3 regions of the Pseudomonas sp. MAG733B genome follow, and region 1 is predicted to be linked to each of the others. Evidence: predicted binding sites of a transcription regulator. Region 1 holds the regulator's gene; each other region holds the start of a gene.

Region 1 (6,780 bases):
AAGTGACCATCGTTGCGACAGTAGGGCCCAACGGCTGAGGTAGTGGTTTATGCAAGTTAAGCGTTTTTTCGCCGCCGATATGCGTCAGGCCATGAAACTGGTTCGTGATGAGCTGGGCGCCGATGCCGCCATTATTGGCAACCGCCGGATCGCCGGTGGTGTCGAGCTGACGGCTGCCTTGGATTACAAACTGTCGGCGCTGGCTCCGCGCGTTCCGAACATGGAACTCGAAGACGAGCTGCGCAAGACTCAGTCGCGGATCGTCACCGCCCAGGCCGAATTGAGCCTGCGCAGCGATGGCGAGAGCGACAACGCCACCAATCGCCAGTTGTTCGCCGGCCTGCCATTGACCGCCGCCGAACCGCTCATCGAGCCGACTTACGCCGAGCCACGGCGCCCGTCGCCAGCGCCTGCTGCTGCAGCGGCTGTCGACTCGCGTGCATTCGACTCGATGCGTTTCGAGCTCAACAGCTTGCGCGAACTGATGGAAGTCCAGCTCGGCTCTCTGGCGTGGAATCAGCTGCAAGGCAGCCGTCCGGCCCAGGCCAATCTCTGGCGTCGCCTGCAACGCATCGGCCTGTCCGGCCCGTTGTCGCGCGACTTGCTGGCGATGATTTCCGATATCGAAGAACCTCGTCAGGCCTGGCGCATGCTGCTCGCGCACCTGGCGCGGATGATTGCTACCCCGGAAGTCGAGCCGCTGGAAGAGGGCGGCGTGATTGCCATGGTCGGCCCTGCCGGCATGGGCAAGACCACCACCCTGGCCAAGCTGGCTGCCCGCTACGTGCTCAAGTACGGCGCGCAAAACATCGCGCTGGTGAGCATGGACAGCTACCGTATTGGTGCCCAGGAGCAGCTCAAGACCCTTGGTCGGATTCTCAATGTGTCGGTGACCCATGTCGATCCGGGCCAATCGCTGGTGCAGGCGTTGGAACCACTGCTGCGCAAACGCGTCGTACTGATCGATACCGCCGGCCTGCAAGCCAGTGATCCGGCGCTGCGCATGCAGCTCGAAAGCCTGGCCGGGCGTGGCATCCGTTCCAAAAATTATCTGGTCCTGGCAACCACCAGCCAGAAGCAGGTGCTGACGGCCGCTTATCACAGTTACAAGCGCTGCGGGCTAGCTGGCTGCATCCTGACTAAACTGGATGAAACGGCGAGTCTGGGCGAGGTGTTGAGCCTGGCCATCAGCCATGAATTGCCGGTGGCCTACCTGACCGACGGCCCGCGGATTCCGGATGATTTGCATCTGCCGCGCCGTCATCAACTGGTCAGTCGCGCCGTTAGCGTGCAAATGCAGGAAGAGCCCAGCGAAGAAGCCATGGCTGACATGTTCGCTGATATCTACCACAGCCCCACCAAGCAGGTAGGCTGAGGTAACAATGAATAGTTTTTGTACCTACATCGATGGTCTGCCATGCATTGTTCCGTTTGCGAACGCGCAGCCAGTAATGTGGCCTCCGTCTATGCAAGACAAGGTAAAGAAATAACATGGGCAGCATGCATCCCGTACAGGTGATCGCGGTGACCGGCGGCAAAGGTGGCGTCGGGAAAACTAACGTGTCAGTGAACTTGTCCCTGGCTTTGGCTGAGCTTGGCCGGCGCGTCATGCTGCTGGACGCCGACCTGGGACTGGCGAACGTCGACGTTCTGCTGGGGCTGACACCCAAACGTACCCTGGCCGACGTGATCGAAGGCCGCTGCGAGCTGCGCGACGTCCTGTTGCAGGGCCCCGGCGGCATCCGCATCGTTCCGGCCGCGTCCGGCACCCAGAGCATGGTTCATTTGAGCCCGGCGCAGCACGCCGGCCTGATCCAGGCCTTCAGCGACATCGGCGACAACCTCGACGTGCTGGTGATCGACACCGCTGCGGGTATTGGTGACTCGGTAGTCAGTTTCGTTCGCGCGGCCCAGGAAGTGTTGCTGGTGGTCTGCGACGAGCCGACTTCGATCACCGACGCCTACGCGCTGATCAAACTGCTTAACCGCGACTACGGCATGAACCGCTTCCGCGTCCTGGCCAACATGGCCCAGAGCCCGCAGGAAGGACGCAACCTGTTCGCCAAGTTGACCAAGGTCACCGATCGCTTCCTCGACGTTGCCCTGCAATACGTCGGCGCCGTGCCTTACGACGAAAGCGTGCGCAAGGCCGTGCAGAAACAACGTGCCGTCTACGAAGCCTTCCCGCGCTCCAAGTGCTCGCTGGCGTTCAAGGCGATCGCACAGAAGGTCGACACCTGGCCGCTGCCTGCCAACCCGCGCGGGCATCTGGAATTCTTCGTCGAGCGCCTCGTGCAACAAACGGCAGGACCGGTTCTATGACAGCCAGCGGCTACAACCTCTACAAGAAGTCGGCACGCGATGCGCAGTACGAGCTGATCGAGCGTTATGCGCCGCTGGTCAAACGCATTGCCTATCACTTGCTGGCGCGTCTGCCGGCCAGTGTCCAGGTCGAAGATTTGATCCAGGCCGGGATGATCGGCCTGCTGGAAGTCTCCACCAAATACGACGCCAGCAAAGGCGCGAGTTTCGAGACGTACGCGGGCATCCGCATCCGCGGCGCCATGCTCGATGAAGTGCGCAAGGGGGACTGGGCGCCACGTTCGGTCCACCGCAATACCCGCATGGTCAGCGACGCCATTCGCTCGATTGAAGCTAAAACCGGCCGTGACGCTAAAGATCACGAAGTTGCGGCCGAACTCCAATTGAGTCTCGACGATTATTACGGGATTTTGAACGACACCCTGGGCAGCCGGTTATTCAGTTTCGACGATCTGTTGCAGGACGGCGAACACGAAGGGCTGCACGAGGATGGCGCGAGTGCTCATCTCGAGCCGTCACGCGATCTGGAAGATGAACGCTTCCAGGCGGCGCTGACGGACGCGATTGCCAATTTGCCGGAGCGTGAGCGACTGGTGTTGGCGCTGTACTACGACGAAGAGTTGAATCTCAAGGAAATCGGTGAGGTCCTGGGAGTCAGCGAGTCTCGGGTCAGCCAGTTACACAGCCAGTGCGCGGCCCGTTTGCGGGGGCGTTTGGGAGAGTGGCGAGCGCGCTGAAGGCAGTGTGGGGGCACTGTGACGTGGCTGGTGGGGTGATGAACCGCGCCGGTCTCGATCCGCTGTACTCCAGACAGTCATCGAGTGTTTTGCCAGATTGATTGAAATGGCGCGTCCAGGTGCTGGGCGCGTTTTAGTCTGCTTGGAGGTCGAATTGGACAAGAACATGAAAATCCTCATCGTTGATGACTTCTCAACGATGCGGCGGATCATAAAAAACCTGTTGCGTGACCTTGGGTTCACCAACACGGTCGAGGCCGACGATGGCACTACCGCCATTCCGGTTCTCAACAGCGGGAGCATCGACTTTCTGGTAACGGACTGGAACATGCCTGGCATGACCGGTATCGATCTGCTGCGCCACGTGCGTGCCGATGAAAAGCTCAAGCACCTGCCGGTGCTGATGGTGACCGCTGAAGCCAAGCGCGAGCAGATCATCGAAGCGGCCCAGGCCGGTGTAAACGGCTATGTGGTCAAACCCTTCACGGCCCAGGCGTTGAAAGAAAAAATCGAGAAGATTTTCGAACGCATCGGTTGAACTGCGCCACGGGGGAGCTATGGGGCATAACGAATCTTCGCAGGGCGATTTTGAATCGACCCTGAAAAAACACGCCGTCGAACTGGTCGAGAGCCTTGAAAAGGGCAAGTTCGGCGATGCTGTGCAATTGATCCATGAGCTCAACCAGACCCGTGACCGCGGCCTGTATCAGGAAGTGGGCAAGCTCACCCGCGAGCTGCATAGCGCGATCGTCAATTTCCAGATTGACCCGCACATGCCGCAAGCCGAGGAAGTGTCACAGATCACCGACGCCACCGAGCGTCTGGGTTATGTGGTCAAGCTGACCGAGGCCGCGGCCAACCGCACCATGGATCTGGTGGAAAACGCCACGCCGCTGGTCAACAGCCTGGCTGACGAAGCCCAGGCCTTGAGCACCGATTGGGGACGCTTCATGCGTCGCGAAGTCGGGGCTGAAGAGTTCCGCGAGCTGGCCCGTCGCGTCGACGGATTCCTGGCGCGCAGCAGCACTGACAACCGCGCCGTGTCGACCAACCTCAACGACATCCTGCTTGCCCAGGATTATCAGGACCTCACAGGTCAAGTGATCAAGCGAGTGACCCAACTGGTCACCGAAGTTGAGAGCAACCTGCTCAAGCTCGTGCTTATGGCCAGTCAGGTGGACCGCTTTGCGGGCATCGAACATGACCGTGAAGCGATGCTTGCAGAAAAAGATCCACAAAAACATCTCTCTCAGGGTGAAGGTCCGCAGATTCATGCCGATAAAAGAGAAGACGTTGTGTCCGGTCAGGACGATGTGGACGATTTGTTATCCAGCCTTGGATTTTAGGTTTTTAGACCTGTTCTGTTAGGAGCACACCATTAATGAGCTTCGGCGCCGATGAAGAGATCCTTCAGGATTTCCTGGTTGAGGCCGGCGAGATTCTAGAGCAACTGTCCGAGCAACTGGTCGAGCTGGAAAGCCGTCCGGATGATGCGGATTTGCTCAATGCAATTTTTCGCGGTTTTCACACTGTAAAAGGGGGCGCCGGCTTCCTCCAGCTCAACGAGCTGGTGGAGTGCTGTCACATCGCCGAGAACGTGTTCGACATCCTGCGCAAGGGTGAACGTCGCGTCGACTCGGAATTGATGGACGTGGTTCTCGAAGCACTGGACGCGGTGAACAGCATGTTCAGCGAAGTCCGCGAGCGCAGCCCGATCACGGCTGCCACGCCTGAATTGCTCGCCGCATTGGCCCGACTGGCCGAGCCGCAAACAGCGGACGAGGCGGCGCCTGCACCTGTCGCCGAAGTGGTTGAAGAGCCTGTCGCCGAAAGCGAATCGGGTGACATCACCGACAATGAATTCGAACAACTGCTGGACTCGCTGAACGCCGTCAAGGCTCAGGCCGAGGCACCGGCGGCTGCTCCAGCGCCTGCCAGCGATGCCGCTGCCAGCGACGAAATCACCGATGCCGAGTTCGAGTCGTTGCTCGACCAGCTGCACGGCAAAGGCCAGTTCGCCGTCGATGCAGTGGCACCTGCTGCCCCTGCGGCACCGCAGGCTCCAAAAGCTGCGGGCGATAGCTCCGACATTACCGACGACGAGTTTGAAGCACTGCTCGACCAGTTGCACGGCAAAGGTAACTTTGCCGTCGATGCGCTGGAATCGGCCATCGCTTCGGTGCCGACGCCAGCCGCGCCAGCCGCTGCTGCAGCCGGTAGTGACCTGATCAGCGATCACGAATTCGAATCGCTGCTCGACGAATTGCACGGCAAAGGCAAGTTCACCGAAGTGGGCGCGACGGCAGGAACGGCAACGGGCGCCAGCGCCTCGGTTGCAGCACCTGCCGCCAAGGCTGCGACGCCGAAGCCGGTAGCCAAGGCTCCCGAGCCGAAAGCCGAAACACCGGCGCCTGCCGCCGCTGCTGCACCGGCTCCGGCCCGTGCCCCGGCCGCGCCACCGGCGGAAAAACCGGCCAGCGAAGCCGAGACCACCGTGCGGGTCGATACCGCGCGTCTCGACGAAATCATGAACATGGTCGGCGAATTGGTGCTGGTGCGTAACCGCTTGGTTCGCCTCGGTGCCAACAGCGCCGATGAAGCCATGTCCAAGGCGGTGTCGAACCTCGACGTGGTCACGGCCGACCTGCAAACCGCGGTCATGAAGACCCGGATGCAACCGATCAAGAAAGTCTTCGGGCGCTTCCCGCGTCTGGTTCGAGATCTGGCTCGCCAGCTCAAGAAAGAGATCAACCTGGAACTGGTCGGCGAAGAAACCGACCTCGACAAGAACCTCGTCGAGGCCCTGGCCGACCCGCTGGTCCACTTGGTGCGTAACGCGGTCGACCACGGAATCGAGTCGCCGGAAGAACGCGAAGCCTCGGGCAAGGCCCGTGGCGGCAAGGTCATCCTGGCAGCCGAGCAGGAGGGCGATCACATCCTGCTGTCGATCTCCGATGACGGCAAAGGCATGGACCCGAACGTCCTGCGTTCCATCGCGGTGAAACGCGGTGTGATGGACAAGGACGCGGCCGATCGCCTGAGCGATACCGAGTGCTACAACCTGATCTTCGCCCCGGGCTTCTCGACCAAGACCGAGATCTCCGACGTGTCGGGTCGTGGCGTGGGCATGGACGTGGTGAAAACCAAGATTTCCCAGCTCAACGGTTCGATCAACATTTTCTCGGCCAAGGGCCAGGGATCGAAGATCGTCATCAAGGTACCGTTGACCCTGGCGATCATGCCGACGCTGATGGTCATGCTCGGCAACCAGGCGTTCGCGTTCCCGCTGGTGAACGTCAACGAGATTTTCCACCTCGACCTGTCGACCACCAACGTGGTGGATGGCCAGGAAGTGGTGATCGTGCGGGACAAGGCGCTGCCGTTGTTCTACCTCAAGCGCTGGCTGGTCAGCTCCGCCGCTCACGAAGAGCAGCGTGAAGGCCATGTAGTGATCCTTTCGGTGGGCACCCAGCGGATCGGCTTCGTCGTCGATCAACTGGTGGGCCAGGAAGAAGTGGTCATCAAGCCATTGGGCAAAATGCTCCAGGGAACCCCGGGCATGTCGGGCGCCACCATCACCGGTGACGGTCGCATCGCGCTGATTCTCGATGTTCCGAGCATGCTCAAGCGTTACGCCGCACGGCGTATTTGATTCTGGTGGAGCGGGGCGACTGAGCCTCGCTCCGTCTAACGGAGTGTTTATGGCAGTCAAAGTCCTGGT
Region 2 (6,780 bases), 740 kb from region 1:
CCTGCAGAGGGCTGAGCCCCCACTCTTTCATCAGCATCGGCAAGACCACGCCGTAGATCACCAGATCGTAACCGTCGAAAATGATGATCAGGGCGCACCAGAACAGCACCATCCAGTGAAAGCGGTTGAACCGAGCGTTGTCGATAACCTCATGTACGTCGATCTTGCGCATGGCATTTATCTCTTGTTGTTGTTTTTTTAGAGCGTGGGTATCACGGCTTACGTCCGTACAGCCGAGGGTAGAGCCACCAGGCGCGAGTCAATATCCGCATTGCGCAGACCACTATCCGTTTTGTGCAGGGCCCTGAAACGGGCATGGGAACCGAGGGAATTGCCCCTCTCCGATAAACTGTCTTCTTTGCGATCGCATTTGGACGCTAAGCTTGGCCTATGGATGACTCAGATTACTTACGCCTGCTGACCATCGCGGCCGAGCAAGCCAACGCGTTCCTGTCCAATGCCCGCAAATGGGAGCGTGAGCGTTGGGTCTGTCAGCGCCTGCTGCAAGGGCTGAACATTCCCTATCGCGCCGACGAATTCGCCCCGGCCGGAGAGCCGCCGGACGTGTTGTTTCGCGACGCCAGTTTCGAGGTGTTCTTCGTGCTCGATGAGGGCCGGCGCCTCAATGATGAATGGCGAGATGAGCTGCAACGTCGACGCAGTGCGTTCTCCCTTAGCCAATTGGTAAGACGCGAAGCCAAGCCGCGACGCATCCCCGCCAACGAATTCTTGCTGCGACTGGCTCCGACCTTGCGCAAAAAAGCGCACAACTACAAAGAACGCGGTATGGACCTGGGTGAGCTGGACATCATCGCCTTCGCCAGCCTCAAGCGCGAAGTGCTGGACCTCAACAGCCATTTCCCGCCGCCTACGGAATACCTGCGCCAGGGTTGGCGCTCGCTGTCGCTGGTGGGTCCGACCTTCGCTCGCGTGCTGTTCGCCCATCCTGATGCACCGGACTTCCTGCGCAGCAACCTCGGACGCAGCATCGTTTTCGATGTCGGGATCAGCCTGTGAGTCCGTTACAGGAATTGATTGCCCATGTCCCGCAAACCGGCCGCGTACGCTGGATCGGCGTGCGCCCGGAGCGTCACGCGCCGATGATCGAACTGGACGCCGTGGAAGCGCGGCTTGAATCCGGTTTGACCGGTGACCGCGCCCGGCCCGGCGTACGCAACGCGCGGCAGGTGACGCTGATTCAGTGGGAACATCTGTCGGTGATCAGTTCGCTGATGGGACGCACGGCGGATCAACCGGTCCGGCCTGAAGATCTGCGGCGCAATCTCGTTATCAGTGGGATCAACCTGTTCAGCCTCAAGGGGCGACGCTTCCGGATTGGCCAGGCGATTTTCGAAACCACCGGCTGGTGCCAGCCCTGCGCGCGCCTGGAAAACAACCTCGGCAGCGGAACGTTCCAGGCCGTGCGCGGGCATGGCGGAATCACCGCCCGAGTGTTACAAAGTGGCATCATTCGCCTGGAAGATACGGTGAGCGTCGAGCCCTTGCCAGAGAGCGGCTATGCTCCGTTCATCGCGGGATAACGCCCGTTGTAGCTTCATCACATTTAGCAACGTCTACCCCTGACGAGGCCCGATATGACCAGCCGCCTGAACCCTGACGACCAGAAGCATGTCGAAGCGTATCTGCAACTGTCCCAACACCGAGTCGAGCGCCGGCCATTCCGGCCGTGGATGCTCCTGGTGATGGTGCTGGCAGTAACCATTGGTCTGGGCCTGTTGAGCCGACTTATCAGTTACCTGACGCTATGAGCTGCCTTGCGCTCGCTCGGGTAATTGCACCGATTTCTTTTAGCCTTGCGAGTTATCCCCATGTCCCATCGTATTGTTATTGTCGGCGGCGGCGCCGGCGGTCTGGAGTTGGCTACCCGTCTGGGTAAGACTCTAGGCAAGCGCGGCACGGCCAGCGTCATGTTGGTCGACGCGAACCTGACCCACATCTGGAAACCGTTGTTGCACGAAGTGGCGGCCGGTTCCCTGAACTCTTCCGAAGATGAACTCAACTATGTTGCCCAAGCGAAATGGAACCACTTCGAGTTCCAGCTGGGACGCATGAGCGGGCTCGATCGCGCGAACAAGAAAATCCAGCTGGCCGCCACCTATGACGAAGCCGGCCTGGAATTGGTGCCGGCGCGGGAAGTGCCTTACGACTCGCTGGTGATTTCCGTCGGCAGTACCACCAACGACTTCGGCACCCAGGGCGCGGCGCAGCATTGCCTGTTCCTCGACACCCGCAAACAGGCCGAGCGTTTCCATCAGCAATTGCTCAACCACTACCTGCGCGCCCATGCCGGACAGACCGACGCGGTCGAGCAAATCAGCGTGGCCATCGTCGGCGCCGGTGCCACCGGGGTCGAACTGGCAGCTGAACTGCACAACGCCGCCCATGAACTGGCGGCCTATGGCCTGGACCGGATCAAACCGGAAAACATGCACATCACCCTGATCGAAGCCGGGCCACGGGTGCTGCCGGCGCTGCCTGAGCGGATCGGCGGACCTGTGCATAAAACCCTGGAGAAACTCGGGGTCAACGTGATGACCAACGCGGCGGTCAGCGAAGTGACGGCGGATAGCTTGATCACCGCCGATGGCAAAGTGATCAACGCCAGCCTGAAAGTCTGGGCCGCCGGGATTCGCGCACCGGGTTTCCTCAAGGACATCGATGGCCTGGAGACCAACCGCATCAACCAACTGCAAGTGCTGCCGACCCTGCAAACCACTCGCGACGAAAACATCTTTGCCTTTGGTGACTGCGCTGCTTGTCCGCAACCGGGCACCGACCGCAACGTGCCGCCGCGCGCCCAGGCAGCGCATCAACAGGCGTCGTTGCTGGCCAAATCGCTGAAGCTGCGCATCGAAGGCAAGGCATTGCCGGAGTACAAGTACACCGACTACGGCTCGCTGATCTCGCTGTCACGTTTCTCGGCTGTGGGTAACTTGATGGGCAACCTCACCGGCAGCGTGATGCTGGAAGGCTGGCTGGCGCGGATGTTCTACGTGTCGCTGTACCGCATGCACCAGATGGCGCTGTACGGACCGTTTCGCACGGCGATGCTGATGCTGGGGAGCAAGATCGGACGCGGGACCGAGCCGCGTCTCAAACTGCACTGATAAAAACCTGTGGGAGCTAGCCTGCTAGCGATAGCGTCGGAACAGTCAACATCAATGTTGACTGACATAGCGCCATCGCTAGCAGGCTAGCTCCCACAATTTCTATCTGAAGAAATTACACCCGAAACCGCCGCACCATCCCCTGTAACGCATTCGCCAGTTGCGACAACTCATGGCTCGATGCACTGGTCTGATCGGCCCCAGTGGCGGACCGCACCGACAGGTCGCGAATATTCACCAGATTACGGTCCACCTCACGCGCCACTTGCGCCTGCTCTTCGGCCGCACTGGCGATCACCAGGTTTCGCTCGTGGATCTCATGCACGGAAGCCGTGATGGTTTGCAAGGCCTCGCCTGCGCGCTCGGCCAGGACCAGCGTGCTGGCAGCACGTGAAGCGCTGGTGTTCATCGCCTCGAGCGCCTGGCTCGACCCATCGCGCATGCCTTGGACCATTTGCTCGATTTCCTGAGTCGATTGCTGTGTGCGATGGGCCAAGGCACGCACTTCATCGGCCACCACTGCAAAACCTCGACCACTCTCCCCCGCCCGCGCCGCTTCAATGGCCGCGTTCAGTGCCAGCAGATTGGTTTGCTCGGCAATGGCGCGAATCACATCCAGCACCTTGCCGATATCCTGAGACTGATTGGCCAGGGACCGCACCAACTCCCCGGTACTTTGCACGTCATGGGCCAGCGAACTGATCGCGCTGGCCGTCTCGCTGACCCGTTCCTGCCCCAGATGCGCCGACTCACTGGACTGGCGCGTGGCATCGGAGGTAGACACGGCGTTGCGTGCGACCTCTTCCACAGCGGAGGTCATTTCATTGACCGCCGTGGCCGCCTGCTCAATTTCGTTGTTCTGTTGTTGCAGGCTCTGATTGCTGTCGAGGGTAACGGCGTTCAATTCATCGGCAGCCGTGGCCAGTTGCGTCGCGGAGCCGCTGATGCCTTGCAGGGTTTCCCGCAGATTCTGCTGCATGGTCGCCAATGCCTTGAGCAAACGGCTGACTTCGTCGTTGCCATGGGTTTCGATCGGGCGAGTCAGGTCGCCCTGCGCCACATGTTCCGCTGCACTCACGGCTTCACTCAGCGGACGCACGATGCTGCGGGTCAGCAACATGGCCAGGGCAACAGTCGCCAACGCCGCGAGGGCGATAAACAGGCTGACGATCGTGCGCGACGTTTCGTAGTGTTCTTTGGATTTCTCGCTCTCTGCCGCGACTTGTCGGCTAAACAGTTCCGCCAGGTCACTGAGTTGCTTGCCGGAGCCGTCGACCACGGTCTTCATATCCACCAGCAGCAGCTTGGTTAGCTCGTCGCGACGGCCTTGTTCGGCCAAGGTGAAGGATTGGGCAATACCGGCGCGATAGGCCGTGAAGGTGTTTTTGAATTGGTCGTACAACGCCTTGCCTTCAGCCGTGGTGACCAGCTTGTCGTAGGCCGCGATTTTGTCGCTCAGCTCCTTGTCCCGGGTATCCATCTGGCTGCGGTATTGCGCGATGTTCTTCGGGTCCGGGTCCAGCGCCATGCGCAAGGAAATGGTGCGAATGCGCAACATGATTTCGCGAATTTCATCACCGCCGCGAATGCTCGGCAGCCATTGTTTCTCCACCGCCACTTCACTCTCTCGAATGCTCGACATCTGCCCCAGCGCAAAAATCCCGAGCAGCGCCACGAGCACCGCGATCAAGGCAAAACCCAGTGCGGCACGGGGGGCAATATTCAACTGACGCAGAAACATAACGAGTGCCTTTGTTTTTGTTGGCTGAGTGGAGACGCTGTTGGCGCTCCGGTAGCTCGTTATCGGCAAGTTGTACGATGACTAAAGAGATGAATGCACTTTTTCGAAGGCAAAAAAAATCCCCGTATCTTTCGATACGAGGATTTTTAATATGGTCGGGGTAAGGGGATTCGAACTCCTGACATCCTGCTCCCAAAGCAGGCGCGCTACCGGACTGCGCTATACCCCGGTAAAAAAAAGGCACCTTTTAAAGGCGCCTTCTTCGATCAGTGCTTTTGGCCTCTGATCTTAAGATTCGATTCCAGCGCTAACTGGTTTCAAAAATGGTGGGTCGTGTGGGATTCGAACCTACGACCAATTGGTTAAAAGCCAACTGCTCTACCAACTGAGCTAACGACCCAAAAATGGTCGGGGTAAGGGGATTCGAACTCCTGACATCCTGCTCCCAAAGCAGGCGCGCTACCGGACTGCGCTATACCCCGGTTTGAAATTGGCTCCGTGACCAGGACTCGAACCTGGGACCCAATGATTAACAGTCATTTGCTCTACCGACTGAGCTATCACGGAACTACACATTTCAATTTACAACGGTGAAGCTTTACTGCGTTCTCTTCGACCCGTTCGCATCGCTGCGTTCGTGTGTCTGAGGCGCGCTATTCTACAATCTTAAGCACCTCTGTCAACCCCCTAAATTGCTTTCAAGTTAATGATTTGCAACTTATTTCAGATTTCCGCTTGGGGAGCAGAAACCCTACCGGGTGACTTACTGCGGGGCGCACTTTACAAGCCTTTTCCTTTAAGTTCAACAGCCTGGCGAAAAAAAGGCCTCGCAATGCGAGGCCTCCTTTTTTGTGCTGCCGTTTGGACTCAGTTGAAAACGATTTCGTCGTTTTCCACTGTACCCACAGCAGTGTCTCCCGGCATGAAGCGACCGGACAGAATCAGCTGTGCCAGCGGGTTTTCGATCCAGCGCTGGATCGCCCGTTTCAGTGGCCGCGCGCCGTACACCGGGTCGTAACCGACCGCGATCAGCTTATCCATGGCCTCTGGGCTCAACTCCAGCTTCAACTCGCGCTCAGTCAGACGACTGCGCAGACGACTCAACTGGATCTCGGTAATGCCAGCGATCTGATCCCGCGCCAACGGCTCGAAGATCACCACTTCGTCGACCCGGTTGATGAACTCCGGCCGGAAGTGGCTGGAAATCGCATCCATCACCGCTGCACGCTGCGCTTCACGATCACCGACCAGCTCCTGGATCTGCACCGAGCCCAGGTTGGAGGTCATGACAATCACGGTGTTCTTGAAATCTACCGTGCGGCCATGGCTGTCGGTCAGGCGACCGTCTTCGAGCACTTGCAGCAAGATGTTGAACACATCCGGGTGCGCCTTCTCGACTTCGTCCAGCAAGATCACCGAATAAGGCTTGCGACGCACCGCCTCGGTCAGGTAACCGCCCTCTTCATAGCCTACATAGCCTGGTGGCGCGCCAATCAAGCGAGCCACGGAATGCTTCTCCATGAACTCGGACATATCGATCCGCACCATCGCCTCTTCGGTATCAAAGAGGAATTCGGCCAGCGCCTTGCACAGCTCGGTTTTACCGACACCGGTCGGGCCGAGGAACATGAACGAACCACTCGGGCGATTCGGGTCGGACAACCCGGCACGGGAACGCCGCACCGCGTTGGAAACCGCGACCACCGCTTCGTCCTGACCGATCACACGCTGGTGCAACAGGCTTTCCATCTTCATCAACTTGTCGCGCTCGCCTTCGAGCATCTTCGACACCGGAATACCGGTCCACTTCGAGACGACTTCGGCGATCTCTTCTTCAGTCACCTTGCTGCGCAGCAACTGGTTTTCGGCTTTGCCGTGCTGATCGACCATCTGCAGGCTGCGCTCCAGGTC
Region 3 (6,780 bases), 1.8 Mb from region 1:
GGCCTCGACCATGTAGCCCTCAAGCTTGCTGGAGTGCTCTTTGTCGCTGGAGGGATAGAACGCGATGGCACGCATCGGTTGCAGATCGAGCGGGTCGAGAAAACTCATCTCGTGGTAACCGACGCTCCAGTGAGGATGCGGCGCGGGGGCGGCGTGCACTGAATTCAGGCTGCCAAGCAGGCATATCAGAAGAGTTGCACAAAGACGCATCATCGGATGCCCCACCTGTTACCAGACCATAGACGTTAACCCTTGGTTGCATATCCTGGGCCAACCTCTGTAACGACCAGAAACAAAAAACTCCGTATCTGGCACTTGCGTGATCAGAATACAGAGTTTTTTGGGGCATTACCTGAACGGTTGCTGCTTTTACGCAAGCCTTACGCGGCGGCGAACAGTTGCTCGCTGATTTGCGTGTGAGCGTCGCTCATCGCTTTGGTGCGCACTTCGTCACCGTACGCCAGACCGTGTGCACGAACGAACTCGATGTCGGTGATGCCAATGAAGCCGAACAGCACTTTCAAGTAGTCTTCGTGGGCAACACCGGTCGCCTGGCCAGCGTGCAGCCCGCCGGAAGTCGAAACGATCACCACTTTCTTGCCGCCGCACAGGCCTTCAGGGCCGGCTTCGGTGTAACGGAAAGTCTGACCGGCAACGGCAATGCGGTCGATCCAGGCTTTCAGTTGAGTCGGGATGGTGAAGTTGTACATCGGCGCTGCAATCACGACGGCGTCGGCGGCGAGGAATTCGGCCAGGGTCTGGGCGCTCAGTTCGGCTTCGTGCTGTTGTGCGGCGTTGCGCAGCTCAGCGGTGGTGCCGGCAGCAACCAGAGTAGTGGCGGAGAAGTGGCTGATTGCATCGGCGGCCAGGTCGCGGTAGGTCACGACGGCGGTTGGCTCGGCGGCTTGCCAGGCTTTGACGACTTCGCCACTCAGCAGACGGGAAGCCGAGTTGTCACCAAGAATGCTCGAATCGATATGCAGCAGTTTCATGTGGGATCTCCAGGTGAGGATCGCCGCCAGGGCGATCTGATGGAGACAATCCTACAGACGAAACCAATAACTGATTAGAGTGCAACAATGCGATAGTTTGTCTCACTGATAGAACGATTGAGTAACGCCAATGCAAGATCTTAATGACCTCTATTACTTCGCCAAAGTCGTCGAGGCCGGTGGCTTCGCGGCCGCCGGGCGTTTGCTGGGGATTCCCAAGTCGCGGCTGTCACGGCGTATTGCAGAGCTGGAAGAGCGTCTTGGCGCGCGTTTGTTGCAGCGTACCACCCGGCAACTCAAGCTGACCGCCGTGGGCGAACGCTACCTGCGCCACTGTCAGGCGATGTTGCTGGAAGCCGAAATGGCCGACGAGGCCGTGGCCAGCATGTCCAGCGAGCCACGAGGACGCTTGCGGGTGTCCTCTCCCGTTGGATTGGCGCACGAAATGCTGCCGGAGGTGATCAGCAACTTTCTGGAAAAATACCCGCAAGTGCAGTTGGAGGTGATGCTGGTCAACCGTCGCGTCGATCTGGTGACCGAAGGTGTCGACGTGGCTCTGCGCGTACGTGAACCGGGCGACGAAGACCCGCTGCTGGTCACGCGCCGGTTGCGTCAGGCACAGATGCTCGTGGTGGCCAGTCCTGCATTCCTGCAAGGGCGTGACATCAACCGTCCCGAGGACCTGAAGAACCTGCCGGTTCTCGGCGCCCTCGAACCCGACCGCATGGTGCATATTCGCCTGGTGGACGGCCAAGGCAAAAGCTTCGAACTGGCCCTTGAAGCGCGACTGGGCATCGACGATTTCATTGTGCGCAAGACCTGCGCGCTCGCCGGCCAGGGTTTTACCACGCTGCCGATGATGTACTGCGAGCAGGAACTGGCGAACGGTTCGCTGGTGCAACTGCTGCCGGACTGGTCGCTGCCGGGTGGCTGGTTGCAAGCGGTCTATCCTCACCGTCGCGGCGTGATGCCGGCCGTGCGGGCCTGGCTCGACCATTTGATCGAAACATTCAATGCCTGCGGGGATCGTTTGATATGAAGTCAGGACGCATGAGCGAAGCGGATGTCGCGGCCTTTTGCCTGGCCTTGCCGGGCGCACGGGAAGATTACAAATGGGGTGGCGTGCGGGTATTTTCGATTGCCGGGAACAAGATGTTCGCCTTGCAAAATTTGCGTGGCGATTCCCTGGCGTTCAAGGTCGACAAGGATCTGTTTCTCGGTCATTGCGACCGACCGGGCATTCATCCGGCGCCTTATCTGGCGCGTGCCCAGTGGATCATCATGGCAACGCCCTACCCTTTGGGCGCCGAAGAACTGCAAGGTCTGTTGCAGCGTTCCCATCAACTGGTGGTCAGCAAACTGCCCAAGCGTACTCAGGTCGGGCTGCTGCTCTGATTCCTTCTTTTATTAGAACTTAGAACAACGCGAACAGCTGCGCGCCGAGGAACAACTGGTCGATCCAGAACACCTGGTGCAGCAGCACAATGAGCCAGAACACCACTTGAAACGAGACTTTGCGCGTCTTGTGTCGAAACACCTGTTGCGCGAGCAACGCACCCGGCCAGCCGCCGGCGAACTCCAGGGCATGCAGCACGTTTTCCGGGGTTCGCCATTGATCGGCGCGGGCCTTGCGTTTGTCGCTCCAGTACAGCAAAAACGCCAGCACGCTGACGATGCCGTAGGCTGCCAGCGGTATCAGCGACACCCCTCGCAGCCACAACGACATCGAACCGAACAACGGCAGCGCGCACAGGATCGCAAACACCAGCAGTTTCAGCCGGGGATTGCGGATCTCGCCTCCGGAGTTACGCCCGGGATTGTTGCGCGCGCTGGAGTCACTCATGGCTTGGCCGCAGTCCAGTCGACCCAGCCAAACTGCCAGGTGGCCAGAATCAGCAGGCCGAATGCGATGCGATACCAGGCGAACGCCGCATAGCTGTGGCTGGCGATGAACTTGAGCAAGCCCCGAACAGCGATCATCGCGAAGATGAATGCAGTGACGAAGCCGATCGCGAACACCGGGAAGTCAGACGGCACGAACAGGTCGCGGTACTTGTAGCCCGAATACACCGCCGCGCCGACCATGGTCGGCATGGCCAGGAAGAACGAGAACTCGGTAGCGGTTTTGCGCGACAAGCCGAACAACAAGCCGCCGATGATCGTCGAGCCGGAGCGCGAGGTGCCCGGAATCATTGCCAGGCACTGGGCGAAACCGACTTTCAGGGCATCTTTCCAGGTGATGTCGTCGACGGTTTCGGCATGCACTTCATGTTGGCGCTTTTCAGCCCACAGCATGACGATCCCGCCGATCACCAACGCAGTGGCCACCGTGATCGGATTGAACAGGTAGTGGTGAATCAGGTCGGCGAAAATCACCCCCAATACCACGGCCGGCAGGAAGGCGATCAGCAGGTTGGCGGTAAAGCGTCGAGCGCTTGGCTGCGTCGGCAAACCGATGACAACGTCGAAAATCTTCCGGCGAAATTCCCACACCACCGCCAGGATCGCCCCGAGCTGAATGATGATGTTGAACGCCATGGCGCGCTCGCCGCCGAAGTTGAGCAGGTCAGCAACAATGATCTGGTGCCCGGTACTCGAAATGGGCAAAAACTCCGTCAGCCCCTCTACAACCCCAAGAATCAAAGCCTGAAAGGCAGTCCAAAGATCCATCAATCCCCCAAAAGGCTATGCGTCGACGCATGCCCCGTTAGTATTTTACAAAGCGTTAATCGCGCTCAGCGTAGTTGAAATTCCACGAGCGCAAGATCCCAGTCGCCTGTGAAAAACCCGTGAAAAATCAATTTGTATTCAGGTTTTACCGCGCGGGGCCGAAATCCTATCAGACAAGTCTGAAAAGCGCTGCCGCGTTATCGGACCTGGCAGGATGCTGGCGATCAATCATTACAAAAACAAGAAACCCCAGAACAAGAAATCGGAGCACCGCGTTATGAACAGCTTGCGCAATATGTCGATCAGCCGCCGTTTGTGGCTCATCCTGATCGTGGCCGTCATGATGCTGTTGGCCTTGGGCGTGATGATGCTCAAGCAGATCCACGACGATTTGTACGACGCCAAGGCGCAGAAGACCCAGCATGTGGTGCAGACCGCCAGCGGCGTTCTCAGTTATTACCAAGGTCTGGAAACCGCCGGCACCCTCACCCGCGAAGCCGCGCAGAAACAGGCGCTGACCGCTATTCGCGGCCTGCGTTACGACCAGAACGATTACTTCTGGATCAACGATCTGACGCCCGTGATGGTCATGCACCCGGCTAACCCGAAACTTGACGGCCAGAACCTGTCGGCGATCCGCGACCCGGACGGTTTTGCGGTATTCAACGAAATGGTTGCCGTCGCCAAGAGCAAAGGCGCCGGGATCGTCAATTATCGTTGGCCGAAGCCCGGTGCCAGCGCACCGGTCGAGAAAACCTCTTACGTCAAATTGTTCGAACCGTGGGGTTGGGTGATTGGCTCGGGCGTGTACATCGATGACATGCAGGCCGAGTTCTACGGACAGGTCTGGGAAGCTTCGCTGATCGGCCTGGCCATCGCACTGATCATGGTGGCGCTGGTGATGCTGATTGCCCGCAGCATCGTCCGCCCGTTGCAGGAAACCGTGAACGCAATGGCCAATATCGCCAGCGGCGAAAGCGACCTGACCCGCAGCCTCGACACCCACGGCCAGGACGAGGTCACGCAACTGGCGCGGCATTTCAATGCCTTCACCACCAAGCTACGGCTGGTGATCGGTGAGTTGCAGGTGTCGGCGAGCGCCCTCGGCCAGTCATCCAGCGAACTGGGCAACGACGCCACCCAAGCCCAGCAACGCAGCCAGCAACAATCGCAGCAGATGGAGTTGGTGGCCACGGCCATTAATGAAGTGACCTACGGCGTGCAGGACGTGGCGAAAAACGCCGAGCATGCCGCCAGTGAAATGCGCGATGCCGAAGCGCAGGCGCAGCAAGGCCAGATCAACATCGACGGCAGCCTGCAACAGATCGACACGCTGTCTTCGACGATCGATCAGGCCGTGGAAGTGATCCGTACGCTGGCCGCCGAAAGCACCCAGATCGGCAGTGTTCTGGAGGTTATCCGCTCCATCGCCGAACAAACCAACCTGCTGGCCCTCAACGCTGCAATCGAGGCTGCCCGGGCCGGTGAGCAAGGTCGCGGTTTCGCGGTCGTAGCGGATGAGGTTCGTCTGCTGGCCCAGCGCACCCAGAAGTCCACGGCAGAAATCCAGTCGATGATCGAACGCTTGCAAGCCCATTCCGAAGCGGCGGTCAAAGTCATTGGCGACAGCAGCCGCGCCTCGCAACTGACCATTGAACAGGCCGGTCTGGCCGGTGCCAGCCTGAACGCCATCGGCCAGGCGCTGCGCAACCTCAACGGGCTGAACGCCTCGATCGCCAGCGCGACTTTGCAGCAGGCGCATGTGGTCGAGGACATCAACCAGAACGTCACGCAAGCCGCCGGGCTCTCCCACAGCACCGCATTGGCAGCGGAACAATCCAGCGTGGCGAGTGTGCGACTCAAGGGCTTGAGTGAGCAATTGAACGGATTGCTCAAGCAGTTCCGGGTGTAACGCCAAAAAGATCGCAGCCTGCGGCAGCTCCTACAGGTCAACGCCTTGTTCTGTAGGAGCTGCCGAAGGCTGCGATCTTTTGATCTTCAAACCAAATACCGCTGCCTGCGGTTACAATCCGCCCCCCAAATTCGATTTCCCCAAGGAACCTCCATGTCCGGGCTTGAACTGTTTGCCGCCACCCTCGGTGTCATTGCCGTCTGGTTGACGGTCAAGCAGAACCCCTGGTGCTGGCCGATCGGTCTGGTCATGGTGCTGATTTACAGCTGGATCTTTTTCGAAGTGAAGCTGTATTCGGACATGTTGCTGCAAGTGATCTACGCGGCCCTGCAGATCTATGGCTGGTGGCAATGGACCCGTGCAGGCGATGCGCGACAAGGGCGCGAAGTGACCCGGCTCGACGGCCAATCGGTGATGTTCGGTCTGCTCGTCGGTGCCGCTGGCAGCCTGATGCTGGGCGCGGCCATGGCGCACTGGACCGACGCCGCGCAACCCTGGCTCGATGCAGCCCTTACCGGCTTCAGCCTGGTGGCGCAGCTGTGGATGGCACAGAAACGCGTTCAATGCTGGCCATTGTGGATCGTGGTGGATGTGATCTTTGTGGGTCTATTCGTCTACAAAGGAATGTACCTGACCGCCGCTTTGTACGGCTTGTTCCTGTTGCTCGCCGTGCAAGGCTGGCGTGAATGGCGTACCGCCCCGGCGTTGCGCACATGAAGGTCCTGGTGCTCACAGGCCCTGAATCCAGCGGCAAGAGTTGGTTGTCGGCCGAGTTGCAAGCGCATTTCGGTGGGTTGCTGGTGGGCGAGTACGTGCGCTGGTTCATCGAACAGGAGCAGCGAGACACCTGCCTGGCCGATATCACCGAGATTGCCCGGGGCCAGTTGCGCTGGGAGGACGAGGCCCGCGCCCGGCAACCAGAACTGCTGATCCTTGATACTCACTTGTTGAGCAACATGCTCTGGAGCCGGACGTTGTTTGGCGATTGCCCGCCGTGGATCGAGCAAGCATTGCTGGCCCGGCAATACGACCTGCATCTATTGCTTTCGCCGGAAAACGTCGACTGGACGGATGATGGCCAGCGCTGCCAACCGGCACTGACCGAACGCCAGGCATTTTTCAACGACACCCAGGCCTGGCTGGAGCAGCATCGAAGAGTTGTTCAGATTCTGCGTGGCGACTGGGCTGATCGTCGGGTTCAGGCCT

The links. The regulator FliA, encoded in region 1, starts transcription of late flagellar genes. The targets are predictions, from matches to a motif close to CTAAAGTTTNNNNNNNNNNNGCCGNTAA.
Region 2: the regulator FliA is predicted to act here: its motif matches at 4,929-4,956, upstream of V6Z53_RS28795 (methyl-accepting chemotaxis protein).
Region 3: the regulator FliA is predicted to act here: its motif matches at 3,800-3,827, upstream of V6Z53_RS17070 (methyl-accepting chemotaxis protein).

Annotation. Positions count from the first base shown of each region.
Region 1 covers NZ_CP145732.1:5,537,777-5,544,556, reverse strand. The annotation lists gene flhA (flagellar biosynthesis protein FlhA) at 1-38, shown strand, start outside; gene flhF (flagellar biosynthesis protein FlhF) at 50-1,375, shown strand; gene fleN (flagellar synthesis regulator FleN) at 1,492-2,322, shown strand; gene fliA (RNA polymerase sigma factor FliA) at 2,319-3,059, shown strand; gene V6Z53_RS25295 (chemotaxis response regulator CheY) at 3,226-3,597, shown strand; gene V6Z53_RS25290 (protein phosphatase CheZ) at 3,617-4,405, shown strand; gene V6Z53_RS25285 (chemotaxis protein CheA) at 4,441-6,711, shown strand; gene V6Z53_RS25280 (chemotaxis response regulator protein-glutamate methylesterase) at 6,761-6,780, shown strand, end outside.
Region 2 covers NZ_CP145732.1:6,279,769-6,286,548, forward strand. The annotation lists gene V6Z53_RS28770 (aromatic acid/H+ symport family MFS transporter) at 1-172, opposite strand, end outside; gene V6Z53_RS28775 (DUF1780 domain-containing protein) at 391-1,017, shown strand; gene V6Z53_RS28780 (MOSC domain-containing protein) at 1,014-1,541, shown strand; gene V6Z53_RS28785 (DUF3094 family protein) at 1,596-1,769, shown strand; gene V6Z53_RS28790 (NAD(P)/FAD-dependent oxidoreductase) at 1,830-3,128, shown strand; gene V6Z53_RS28795 (methyl-accepting chemotaxis protein) at 3,244-4,869, opposite strand; tRNA gene V6Z53_RS28800 (tRNA-Pro) at 5,022-5,098, opposite strand; tRNA gene V6Z53_RS28805 (tRNA-Lys) at 5,194-5,269, opposite strand; tRNA gene V6Z53_RS28810 (tRNA-Pro) at 5,275-5,351, opposite strand; tRNA gene V6Z53_RS28815 (tRNA-Asn) at 5,361-5,436, opposite strand; gene clpB (ATP-dependent chaperone ClpB) at 5,737-6,780, opposite strand, start outside.
Region 3 covers NZ_CP145732.1:3,693,246-3,700,025, reverse strand. The annotation lists gene V6Z53_RS17100 (dienelactone hydrolase) at 1-213, opposite strand, end outside; gene V6Z53_RS17095 (FMN-dependent NADH-azoreductase) at 381-992, opposite strand; gene V6Z53_RS17090 (LysR substrate-binding domain-containing protein) at 1,123-2,031, shown strand; gene V6Z53_RS17085 (MmcQ/YjbR family DNA-binding protein) at 2,028-2,387, shown strand; gene V6Z53_RS17080 (DUF1294 domain-containing protein) at 2,407-2,835, opposite strand; gene V6Z53_RS17075 (undecaprenyl-diphosphate phosphatase) at 2,832-3,662, opposite strand; gene V6Z53_RS17070 (methyl-accepting chemotaxis protein) at 3,940-5,574, shown strand; gene pnuC (nicotinamide riboside transporter PnuC) at 5,728-6,291, shown strand; gene V6Z53_RS17060 (AAA family ATPase) at 6,288-6,780, shown strand, end outside.